One region of the Marinobacter sp. UBA2688 genome, then DNA from elsewhere that is predicted to be linked to it. Evidence: predicted binding sites of a transcription regulator. Region 1 holds the regulator's gene; each other region holds the start of a gene.
The links. Region 1 encodes FliA, which starts transcription of late flagellar genes. Its sites were predicted from a motif close to CTAAAGTTTNNNNNNNNNNNGCCGNTAA; they were not measured.
Positions count from the first base shown of each region.

Region 2: B3M52_RS02515 (methyl-accepting chemotaxis protein) is a predicted target of FliA. The motif match lies at 1,925-1,952, and genes of this name have one in related genera.
Region 3: B3M52_RS06830 (methyl-accepting chemotaxis protein) is a predicted target of FliA. The motif match lies at 2,623-2,650, and genes of this name have one in related genera.

Region 1 covers NZ_DELU01000021.1:50,659-54,865, reverse strand. The annotation lists gene B3M52_RS09700 (chemotaxis protein CheA) at 1-953, opposite strand, end outside; gene B3M52_RS09695 (protein phosphatase CheZ) at 971-1,759, opposite strand; gene cheY (chemotaxis response regulator CheY) at 1,781-2,164, opposite strand; gene B3M52_RS09685 (RNA polymerase sigma factor FliA) at 2,341-3,072, opposite strand; gene B3M52_RS09680 (MinD/ParA family protein) at 3,103-3,915, opposite strand; gene flhF (flagellar biosynthesis protein FlhF) at 3,962-4,207, opposite strand, start outside.
Region 2 covers NZ_DELU01000007.1:252,917-257,123, reverse strand. The annotation lists gene B3M52_RS02520 (PhoX family protein) at 1-1,829, shown strand, start outside; gene B3M52_RS02515 (methyl-accepting chemotaxis protein) at 2,064-3,704, shown strand; gene B3M52_RS02510 (DUF4870 family protein) at 3,770-4,141, shown strand; gene B3M52_RS02505 (MFS transporter) at 4,135-4,207, opposite strand, start outside.
Region 3 covers NZ_DELU01000010.1:453,164-457,370, reverse strand. The annotation lists gene B3M52_RS06845 (DUF1631 domain-containing protein) at 1-959, shown strand, start outside; gene ampD (1,6-anhydro-N-acetylmuramyl-L-alanine amidase AmpD) at 1,066-1,692, shown strand; gene B3M52_RS06835 (regulatory signaling modulator protein AmpE) at 1,692-2,579, shown strand; gene B3M52_RS06830 (methyl-accepting chemotaxis protein) at 2,684-4,207, shown strand, end outside.

The DNA.
Region 1 (4,207 bases):
TTGCCATTATCCGCAGGCGCTTTTTCGGGCTTACCAGTCGGTTGCGCGGGCTTGTCAGCCTTGGCACTGGGAGACGTGGCCGACGGCTGCTTTGCAGCAGGCCCAGGGGCCGGCTTGGCAGTTTCTGCCGTAGGGCTACCACCCTTGCCGTGCAGGTCATCCAGCAACTTTTCGAACTCGTCGTCCGAAATCAGGTCGTCGCCACCCTTGCTATCACTGGCCTCATCACTGGTAACCTTGTCGCCCGAGGCATCCTGGCTGTCAGGGGCTGCCTTGCCGGTTTCAGGCGGGCCTGAGAACTGGCCCTTGCCATGCAATTGGTCCAGCAGGGCCTCGAATTCATCATCGGAGATGTCGTCTCCGCTCCCTCCGTCACCGCCTGAAGATTCATTGCCGTCGTCACTGGAAACCGGAGCGCTGCTGGTCTTTTCCTCTTCCAGGGCATCCAGCAACCGCTCGAATTCGTCGTCGGTAATATCACCGCCATCGTCTCCAGAACTGGCTTCGTTGCTCTCGTTCTGTTCTTCGCGAGCGACCGCTGCGTTTGCTGGCGACGACTCCCCTGCCGGCTGCGCCAATGCGTCCAGAGCGGCAATCAGTTCCTCGGGAGCTGGCGTCGGTTCCTCGTGGTGGCGAACCTGTTCAAACATGGCATTGACGTGATCCAGGGCTTCCAGCACCACGTCCATCAGTTCCGAGTCTACCTTGCGCTTGTGGTTGCGCAGGATATCGAAGACGTTCTCCGCGGAATGACAGCAGTTCACCAGGGCATCGAGTTGCAGAAACCCAGCGCCGCCTTTTACGGTGTGAAAGCCTCGGAAGATGGCGTTGAGCAGATCGCTGTCGTCCGGGTTTTGTTCCAGGTCGACCAGTTGCTCCGACAGCTTTTCGAGTATCTCGCCTGCCTCAACAAGGAAGTCCTGCAGGATCTCTTCATCGGCATCAAGCGCCATGCGTTACCCTCTCTTACTCAGAAACCGAGACTGGACAGAAGATCATCAACATCGTCCTGTCCCGATACTACGTCTTCGCGTTCTTCGGCCTTGATCTGTGGACCAACACCCTGTTCCGCCGATATCTTTTCCCGCTCTTCCAGTTCATGCACGGTGCCGGTCATCTGGTCCACATGACTCGCCATCACTACCAGGCTCAACAGATGCTCTTCCACCTCTTTAACCAGAGTGGTGACCTTTTGGATCACCTGCCCAGTGAGGTCCTGGAAATCCTGGGCCAGAAGAATTTCCGACAAGTTGTCGTACATCGCCCCGGCATCGGTATTCAGGGTCACGAAAAACGTGTCGATACGGGCATAGAGCTCACGAAATTCAGCCGGCGCCATCTCGCGGCGACGCAGTTTCTGCCACTGGTCTCTCAGCTCGGCGGCCTCGTCGCGGAGGGCGCTGGCCTTGGGCATAGCCTCCTCAACCAGATCCATGGTCCGATTGGCCGCTTTACCGGTCATCTGAACCACGTACTCAAGGCGATCCGACGCATCGGTCATCTTCGACAGAGCTTCTGACTGTTCGGCGTTACGGGGATCGATCTGGAAATTGCGGATCGCCTCGTGGAGGCTGCGGGTCAAGCGGCCGACTTCCCGATACAGGCTCTGGTCCCTCACCTCGCTCAATTCATTGATCAGCGTCATCGCGCGGCCATAATCCCCGGCGTTAACCTGTTCAACCAACTCGGCCGCCTGGCTGCGGAGTTTCTCCGTGACCTCCGGGTCGAGCCCCTGTGGGTCTTTTTTTCTATTGCTCATGGGAGCCGTCCGACCTCTGAATTACTGGATGCGTTCGAAGATCTTCTCAATCTTCTCCTTGAGTACGGCTGCCGTGAAGGGCTTGACCACGTAGCCGTTCACACCGGCCTGCGCAGCAGCGACAATCTGGTCGCGCTTCGCCTCGGCGGTCACCATGAGCACAGGCAGGGTTTTCAGGCTGTCATCGGCACGGACTTCCTTGAGCAGATCGAGTCCGGACATCCCTGGCATATTCCAGTCGGTTACCAGAAAATCGTATTTGCCGCTCCTGAGCATAGGCAGTGCTGTATTGCCGTCGTCTGCTTCGTCAGTGTTGGTAAAACCGAGATCGCGAAGCAGGTTCTTAATGATCCGTCGCATTGTGGAGAAGTCATCCACAATCAGGATTTTCATGTTCTTGTCCAATGGGACCTCCAGTTAAAAACGCCCGGAATTCGTTTTTGGCTTCCGGCTCACAGTCTAGCAGGCCGGTAGTTTAACCGCTTATTGTGTGGCCTTTGAGCCGGTTGTAAAGCACCGGTTACCAAAAGGCTACAGTAAAGAATGCCTGGTAACGCCGTTCAATGGGACTGGCGGCCTGTTCAGCTCTGCCAACCAGTAAGACGCCCCCGCAGACGGAGCGCGGCCTGGCTGTGAATCTGGCTGACCCGGCTTTCACTGACACCCAACACAGCACCAATTTCCTTCAGGTTCAATTCTTCCTGATAGTAAAGGCTGAGCACCAGCTTTTCTCGCTCGGGCAGGTCACCAATCGCAGCTGCCAGGCTCTTCCGGAAGTTGTCAGACGCCAAGCCATCCAACGGGTTATCACTGTCCTCTGTTTCTTCTATCGGCAGCTCGCCGGATTCATTGAGCTCATCCAGGCTAAAAAGTCGGCCACTGTTAGCATCGCTCAGGGAGGAATAGTATTCGTCGAGGTCCAGCCCCAGCTCCTCGGCTACTTCCGAGTCTTGAGCTTCCCGACCCAGGCGGTCCTCGACAGCCTTGATGGCTTTGGCAATGCGGCGGGAGTTCCTGTGGACGGATCGAGGTACCCAGTCACCTTTGCGAATTTCATCTACCATGGCTCCGCGAATCCGGATCCCGGCGTATGTCTCAAAGGTAGCCCCCTTGTCGGAACTGTATCGCTGTGCAGCTTCCAACAAGCCAATCATGCCTGCCTGCATAAGGTCATCCAGTTGGACAGATGCCGGCAGCCGCGCCATGAGGTGAAGCGCTATTTTTTTGACCAGCGGGGCCTGCTCCTCAACGAGCTGGGAAGGTCCTCGTGTACCCGTCCGGTTGTAGGTTCCAAGTTCTTTCGCCAATGTCATGTATCCGGCTATTCAGTGACAGGATCAAAATCAGACTTCGACGAGCCGCTCCACAAAGAATTCCAGATGTCCCCGGGGCGATGATGGCAGCGGCCAGCTATCCACTTTCTCCGCGAGGCTCTTGATCGCCAACGATGCTTTTGCCCGCGGATAGGCATCCAGCACGGCACGCTGGCGCTGTACCGCTTTTTTTACGGCCTCGTCATACGGCACCATACCCACATATTGTAGTGCCACATCAAGAAAGCGCTCGGTAACCCGGGTCAGTTTTTCAAACAGATGGCGACCTTCCTGCTCATTCCTGACCTGATTGGCCAGTATACGGAAGCGGTTGGTGCCGTAATCCCGGTTCATAAGCTTTATAAGGGCGTAGGCATCGGTGATAGAGGTAGGTTCATCACAGACAACCAGTAATAGTTCCTGTGAGGCTCGGAGGAAACTGACCACCGATTCGGAAATACCCGCAGCGGTATCAACGATCAGCACATCGATCTGGTCACCCAGTTCGCTGAACGCGTTGATCAGGCCAGCGTGCTCCAGATTGGAAAGCTGGGTCATGCGTTGGGTACCTGAGGACGCGGGCACGATTTTGATGCCACCGGGGCCGTTGACCAACACATCCCGAAGGTCACATTCCCCGGCGATGACGTCCTGGATATTACGATTGGCGGTAATGCCAAGCAGAACGTCAATGTTGGCAAGGCCCAGGTCGGCATCGAGCAGCACCACCCGCCGTCCCATTTGTGCTAGGGCGATGCCAAGGTTCACTGATACGTTGCTCTTGCCAACGCCCCCTTTCCCGCCGGAAACGGCAATCACCTGTACCGGATGTGGTTTGCTCATACTGACTCTGATCTCTTGCCGCGTTTAACCGCAGGCTGTGTTGTTTTTAAACAGCGACTGCCTGTTGCTGCTGGAGTTTCTTCAGCCTCTCCACGGCCAACCGCACCAGCGGAATGGACTCAGCGTGGTGCAGGTCTTCCGGGATTTTCTGCCCGTCGGTGTAATACGCCACCGGCAATCCCGTTTCCATGACGAATCCCAGCGATTCACCCAGGGTCAGTGCTTCATCGATTTTGGTCATCACACAACCCGTAAGATTTGCCATCTTATAGCAATGCCAAACGGATTTCAT
Region 2 (4,207 bases), on a different contig from region 1:
ACGGTTCCTCCACAGGGGGAAGTTCCGCCAATACGGATCTTGGTTTCAAGGCGGTTGCCGTATCCAGCGACAATGAAGTCGTTGTTCCCGAGGGATACTCATCCGTGGCTTTTCTTCCCTGGGGCACCCCGATCACCGGATCCTATCCCGAGTATAAAGCCGATGGCACCAATACCGGTGCCGATCAGGAACAGCAGGTTGGAATGCACCACGATGGTCTCCATTTCTTCCCGATTGACCAGAAGGCCGGTGGCAACAGCTCAACGGAAGGCCTGTTGGTGATGAACCATGAGTACATCGAGCAGGACTTCATTCATGCCAATGGCCCGACCAATGCTGCTGATAACGGTGGCGTGCGACCCGCCGATGAGGTTCGCAAGGAAATTGCCGCTCACGGTGTGTCTGTCGTTCACATCAAGCGTGACACCAACGGTACCTGGGACGTCGTCTTCGGCAGCCCATTCAATCGTCGCATTACCGGCAACACCGAGATGGACATTCGTGGCCCGGTACGTGGTTACAGCAAGCTGGTCACAACCTACAGTCCCGACGCGACCGAAACTCGCGGTACCCTGAACAACTGTGCGATGGGCCCAACGCCCTGGGGCACCTACCTGGCCGCGGAAGAGAATTGGCACGGTTACTTTGCCAATAGCGATGCGACCCAGCCTCGCGAGCAGACCAGACATGGTGTTGGCAGCTCCAGCCGATACGACTGGGAGTTGGCAGACAGTGCGGCCGACCAATATGTGCGATTCAATGTGAGCACGACCGGAGCGGCGGCTACAGATGATTATCGCAACGAAGCCAACACCTACGGCTTCATGGTTGAAATTGATCCGTTTACGCCGGAAAGCAAACCCCAGAAACGCACTGCGTTGGGACGCTTTGGTCACGAGGGCGTCATCTTTGCGCCGGCGAAGGAAGGTGAGCCGGTGGTGTGTTACTCCGGTGACGATTCCCGTTTCGAGTACATCTACAAGTTTGTGTCGTCTCAGCCCTACTACGCCGCGACGGCCGGTGGCTACCTGTTGGATGAGGGTACCCTGTACGTTGCCCGCTTCAACGAGGATGGCTCTGGTGACTGGCTGGCGCTGGATCTGGACGACGCGGATTTCGCCAGCAAGGTTGCTGCGGCTGAAGGCGGCATGGTCGGCGATATCCAGTTCGACGGTTTTGAGAACCAGGCTGATGTTCTGCTGAATACCCGCCTCGCAGCCGATATTGCCGGCGCTACGACGATGGACCGCCCGGAGTGGGGTGCCGTTGATCCCAACTCTGGCGAGGTCTATTTCACCCTGACAAACAACTCGAACCGGGGCCAGCCAGGGTTCGACGACGTCAACGCCGCCAACCCGAACTCTCCCAATGCCACCGGCCACATCATTCGCTGGACTGAAGAAGGTAGCGATCACACGGCTACCAGCTTTGACTGGGACATCTTTGTCTTCGCCGGCGAGCAGGGTACGGAAACTGTTGTCGATGGTGAGGCCGTCGTCTCCCTGAACGATGATAATATTTTCAACAGCCCGGATGGCCTCTGGTTTGACTACAATGGCCGGCTGTGGATCCAGACCGATGGTTCTGATGCTGACCCGTACTTCAACAACATGATGCTGGCCGCCAATCCGGAGACACGCGAAATCAAGCGCTTCTTCGTCGGGCCCCAAGGTTGTGAAGTAACTGGCGTTGTCAGCACACCGGACGTTAAGACCATGTTCGTGAACATCCAGCACCCGGATGGTAACTGGCCGAACGCGGCCGAGTCCCGTCCCCGCGACGCCACTGTTATCGTAACCAAGGACGATGGCGGTGTGATCGGCGCCTGATCGCCTGATAGAGGCGCCACGGGCGCACACCGACAAGAGCCAGCCGTAACGCCGGATTCTTCCAACAGGACGTCTCCGGCGTTACGGCTTTTTTGTTTCAGTTTTTCATCGATCTGCCGTAAAACCAGTATTGGTCAACTAAAGTAGCAGTTATAAGTAAAGGTCAATTCTTTACTCTCAAGAGTAATCGTCAAAAAAGATGCATTCACTAATAATGAAAATAAAGAGGTGGATATGGGTTTGCTCAGTCGGCCTGTTCTGGTTGTGGGGGTGTCAGTCGCCGTTGTCGTCGCCTTTGGGGCTTTCCTGGTGGCGCCGTTGATAGGGTTGGATAGCGCGTCGCTGGTGGCGGGCGTGGTTATTGGCCTGGTCGTCGCCACCGCGTATCTGGTGTTACGCGTTCTGGAACCGGTTGAACGTTCCATCAAGCAGCTCAACGCCGGTAAGCTGCCAGCGGATAGTCCGCTGGGCAAACAGTGTGCAAGCCTCCTTGCGGACGCCAAAGCAGGGCGGGCACTGGTGGAAACCCTGTCCGGCAGTGCCGATAAAAGTGCCATTTCTGCGGCCCAGGTGTCCCACGCGGCCGACCAACTAAAAAACCGCCTGGATCGACAGGTCAGTGAAACTGCACAGATGGCGGAGTACGCGGGTCAGATTACCGAGAGTGTGCGTGAATCCGCCCAGCAGGCCACCGATGCTGCGACCATGGCTCTGCAGAACCGTCAGGTGAGCGTTGAGGGCCGTGATGCGCTGACCACTGCCATCAATAGCGTGCGAGCCGTGCACGAGCAGTCCAGCGAGAACCTCAGATTAATTCAGGAACTGAACGAGAAATCCAACAAGATCCAGGGTGTCACCACCACCATTCAGGGCATCGCGGAACAAACCAACCTGCTGGCCTTGAACGCGGCAATTGAAGCCGCTCGTGCCGGCGACCAGGGGCGGGGCTTTGCGGTGGTTGCCGACGAGGTCAGGCAATTGGCCGGGCGAACCGCGCAGGCAACCGGTGAGGTGGCCGAAACGCTGCAGGAAATACGTTCCGATACCTCCCTGATTGTTTCGCGGATCGAGGACCTGGCCAAGAGCGTTGAATCCGGCTTGGAGTCAGTTGAAAGCGTTGGCGAGCGCCTTGATCAGATTCGTGATCAGTCTGACCGTGTGCAGCAGCAGGTGGCGCGCATTGCCGAGATTGACCAGAACAACGAGCAGAGCCTGCAGCAGGTATCGTCGGCCATTGAAACGGTTCGGGATCAGATTACCGAGAGCGATACCAGCGTTGCGTCGCTTGCCCAGCAGGCAGCGACACTGATGGAACTGGCGGAAGAGGCCAACGCGGCATTTGCGTTGAACAGCGATGAAAGCTATCACCGCTTCTTCTACGACCAGGCCCGGCAGGGTGCGGACCGGATTGGAAAGCTCTTTGAAAAAGCGGTTCGCGATGGGCAACTGGCAGAAAGCGCCCTGTTTGATAAGCAAAGAACCCCCATTCCCAAGACCGATCCACAGAAGTATTCCAGCAGCTTTGATCGGTTCACCGATCAGCAACTGCCCACCGTTCAGGAAGCGGTGAAAGGGGCCCACCCGTCGATGGTCTTCGCGATTGCCGCCGCGCCGGATGGCTATGTGCCGACCCACAACCGTGATTTCGCCCATGCGCCAACGGGCGACCCGAAAGTGGATCTGGTAAAGAGTCGCAGCAAACGGCTGTTTAACGACCGCACCGGTGCTCGGTGTGGCAGCCATACCCAGAATATGCTGCTACAGACCTACCGCCGGGATACTGGCGAGGTTATGCATGACCTGTCAGTGCCGATCTACGTGAATGGCAAGCACTGGGGTGGCTTCCGCCTGGGTTACAAACCGGACAACCGCTAAGTTCCAGCGGTTTCCGGCTCCTGTTGCTGTGATACACTGCGGGTGTGGAGCCAGAGGAGAGTGACTTGTCCGAGCACGAATACATCCCCGCCAATGCAGACCCCATAGCACGACGTGAAGAGCCAGGCCGCAACCTGGCGGTGCTGGTTTATATCCTGCAGGCGCTGTCGTTCTTTGTCGGTGGCATTACCGGCCTGGTGGGTGTGATCATCAATTACGTCAAGCTCGATGACGTAAAGAGCACCTGGATAGAGCCTCATTTCCGTTGGCAGATACGAACCTTCTGGATCGGGCTGTTATGGACGGTGATTGGCATCGTGACGACGCCACTGATCATTGGCTGGTTTGTGTTACTGGGCATCTCCATCTGGATCATCTACCGCATTGTGAAAGGCGCCCTGGCGTTGAACGACGGGAAGCCACCGGAACCTCACTGATCCTCGGTCACTTCCCTTAACCGGGTGGCGCTGATGGCGCCGGCCAGCCCCATGGCGCCCAGCGTC
Region 3 (4,207 bases), on a different contig from region 1:
GGGAGCTCGTGGAGCAGCGTCTGCGTGATGCTGAGGAAGGCAGGGCCAAGCAGGAGCGGGCATCCAAAGCGTCTGAGAACCTGCTGAACGAACAGATTACCGGTCGGGATCTGTCTCCTCCGGTCGTCACACTGTTGAATGAGGCGTGGGCAAAGTATCTACAGTGGATCGTGCTGCGTGAGGGTGAAGACAGTGAGCGCTGGGATGAGGCATGTGACCTTACCCGGCAGCTCGTATGGAGTGTTGATCCCAGTCCCATCAACGACAACACTCGCAGCGAGCTGCTGCGGTCGATTCCGGGAATCGTGGACGGTCTGAGAAACGCCCTACAGGAAATTTCGTGGGACCCGTTTGCCACCGACGCCGCCATAAGAGACCTTGAACTGGCCCACGTGGACGTGTTCCAGCGCCTTGTCACCACAACCCGCCCTGCTGTGGCGCCCGAACCTGAACCTCAGGCTGCGCCCCAAAAGGTGGAGGCGGAACCGTCTGTGGTCTCCAGGGATATGTCGGATACCGCGCCCAAAGCTCCAGAGAAAGTGGAGCGAACGACTGAGGGCGTAATGGCAGGCGCCTTCGAGCCCTCGGACGCCACCACGTCTGTATCTGCTAGCCCCGTGCCAAGCCCTGAAGAGCCGGCCGCAGAGGAATTGGCCGAGAGCTCCGGGGCAAATGTCGAGCTGCAATGGCTGGAGCGGGCTGATGGCCTTCGTGTTGGCTCCTGGGTTGAGCTGACCCGTGATGGCAACAAAACACGCTGCAAGCTGGCCGCGTTTATCAAGGCGACGGGCAAGTACATCTTCGTTAATCGCAGTGGTGCCAAGGTGGCGGAATATCAGCGTGAAAACCTCGCACTGGCGCTCGCTGCGGATGAGATCTCCATGTTGGACGACGGCCTGATATTCGACCGGGCGCTGGAATCCATCATCGACAACCTTCGCAGTAGCCGCAAGGACTGATCGTATAGCAAGACCGGAGACTTTGTGCTTCAATCAGGAGCATCAAAGCAACAACGGCGAACGCATCGGTGGTCCGGTCTGTTCGCCCCGGCCTGTTGGAACCACATTGTCTGAAACCATCCCTTCGCGCAACACCATTGACCTGTCGCCACCGGCTGTCGCCGGATTACGGACGACCGGTCGGGTAGCCGGCGCCCGTTGGTGCCCGTCTCCAAATTTTGGCAAACGCCCCGAAGGGGCGGCAATATCCCTGTTGGTTGTTCATAACATCAGCCTTCCTCCCGGGCAGTTCGGAGGCGATGCCATCGAACGGTTTTTCTGCAACCAACTGTCCCCCTCAGAGCACCCCTATTTCGAGACCATCGCCGATATGAAGGTTTCGTCACACCTGCTGATCCGCCGGGATGGTGAATGCCTTCAGTTCGTCAGCTTGTTGGAGCGCGCGTGGCATGCCGGGCGGTCCTGCTTTCAGGGCCTGGAAGAGTGCAACGATTATTCAATCGGCATTGAGCTGGAGGGCGCGGATGACATTCCATACACCGCAGCTCAGTATGAGGTGCTTGCTGACGTGTCAGCATTGATCATGAAATCGTGGCCGGCCATCACGCCAGAGAGGATCACCGGGCACAGCGATATCGCACCCGGTCGCAAAACCGATCCAGGCCCGGCTTTTGACTGGCCCCGATATCGGCAACTGCTTGGTACAGGGCATTGCAACGGAGCGGATAACTGATGGTATTGGTGGTGTTTCTGCTCGCTTACCTGGTGAGACGCAAGCTGGATGCGGCCAACGCCTGGTCTTCTGAGCCGTTGTGGCGTTCCGCGTTTAACCGGGGAGGCGCTGAAAGGTCTGGTAACGAGGCAGGCCTATGGAAGGGGCTGGTTATTATTCTTGTGCCCTCGCTGATTCTGGTCGCCGGGGAGTACTATCTGCACACCATTGGCTGGCGCATGGCCGCGTATCCATTGGAGTTTTTGTTGATGGTGTTGTTGATGGGTGCGCCGGGTTGGCGGGCGCGCCTGGAGGTTTACAGCGAATCCTGGGCCAGGGGCGACATGCAGTCCGCTTGGCATCACGTTATGGATATTTTACCGGCTGAGGAGCGGGGCGCGGCAACGTCGCCCGATGAGATGCATCTGGCTTTGTCACGAACGCTGATGGTCAGCGTCTTCGAGCGTTTTTTTCTGGTCGCTTTCTGGTATGCCGTTGGCGGTATTGCGGCTGCCTTCTTTGCGAGGGGAGTTGTCGCGTTAAGGGATCACTGGCCGCAGGTGGCAGCGAGACCAGGGTTTGCCGCGCTGGCGGAGATTCTCAATTGGCTTCCCTCACGACTACTGTCCTTCACGTTTGGAGTCGCAGGTGATCTTGCCGGCTGGATGAAAGAAGGAAAACGAAGACTGTTTGATTTTAGCCTCAGAACCAACCAGCTATTGATGGGCGCCGCGAGCGCGGCATTGACGGGCTATGCACTGGACCCGGAACGGTTCTCAAAGATCCATCCGGACGAATGGGCGGGCTTTGGTGGCCGCAGCCTGGAGGCCATCCGGGATTTGCTGAACCGAAGCATGCTGGTCTGGATCTGCATCCTTGCGCTGCTGGTTATTGCCGGTGTGCGCTGATCACGACATTTTGACAAAAATTACATTTTTACGCCGAAAAACACTCAAGTTTGTAGTACTTTAGTCGACAATATAAACAAATAGAATAAAGTTCCATCCTTTCGATGCTTTCTGTGGGGGTACACGTGAACCAGCTTATCAAGCCTGCAGTAGCGCTGATGAATCGGCTGCCGATGTTCTACAAATTCAGCCTGATCAGTGTGTTGTTCCTGCTTCCCATTATTGCCCTTTCCTGGTTGGTTATCAGTGAACTGAACCGGTCGGTTGATACCATGACCCGGGGCGTGGAGGGATTGGAGCAGCTCGAAAAGGTGGATACGCTGCTGGCAGAGTCCATGGCATACCGGGATTTTCGTGCCCCCGGCAAGATCAAGGATGACAATGAACTGCTCTCACAGTCCGCAGAGTCGTCAGAAACGATTGATAGAATTCTTGAGGAACTGGTTAACGCAGAGGCTCGTTTTGATGAATCCGGTAACTGGTCCCAGCAAGTAGCGATGCTGGTGGAGGAGTGGCAAACGCTCAAATCGACGGACAGTTATCAGGGCAATATCGACCCCCAGTTCAAGTACTATCAGGAATTCGTCCAGAAAGTGCGGGCGCTGTTGTCCGCGACCATTGAAATTTCCGGTCTGGGGCAGGACGCCTCACGTGAAAACCTACTGCTCCTGGGCCTGTTGCGTGAGTCGTTGCCGGATGCCCGCAGCATCATTGGTCGGGCCAGGACTTTCGGGATATTTGCGCTCCTCGACGGGCAGGTGGGGTACAACCTCAGTGACGGCCTCAATGAAATTTATGATGAGTTGACCAACCGCGCCTCGTTGCTCGGGCCTGCATTAACGGTATCGATGGATGCATCGCCGACCCTCGAGGAAACGACAGGTGACGCGGTCGACGGTATTCTCGAGAGTCTGGTAGTTGTGCGTGACGAGCTGGATACCAATATCATTACGCCTATGCGCCTGGAGTTACCCTGGCGGGATTTCAACCGTACCATCGAGAATCAGCTTGCCCATTACGATGCGCTCAAGGCCGGAATTTTTGACGTCGTCGGCGCAAACCTGAACTCACGACTGGAGGGCGAGCTGCAGCAACGGCAGTTGATTATTGCCGCACTGGTGATTGTTCTGTTGGTGGTGGTTTACCTCTATGTCGGCTTCTTCATGTCGGTACGCACGGCTATTAACCGTTTCAGCACGGCAGCAAGATCCGTGGCTGAGGGCGATATGACGACTCACATCCAATTGGATAATCGTGATGAACTGGGTGAACTGACCACCGAGTTCAACAATATGACGGACCGGATTGCGGAATTGATCCGCTCGGTGAGTAGCACCACTTCGGATGTGGACCAGCAGGCCACGCGTGTTAACGACACCGCCGCTGCGAACAGCGAGGCCGTTGCGCGGCAGATGGAAGAGTCGGGCCAGATCAACGAAGCCATGAACCAGATGGTGGAAGCGGTCAATGAGGTCACCGAGAGTGCCCATCGCGTGTCTGACAGCGCCGGCGCGGCTGAAGAGGATACCGAGAGAGGCCGCGGTGTGGTTGCGGATACTGTTGCCACCATCAACCGTCTTGCTACCGAAATTTCCGGTGCGGTCGAGGTTATCAACCGGGTAAACGCC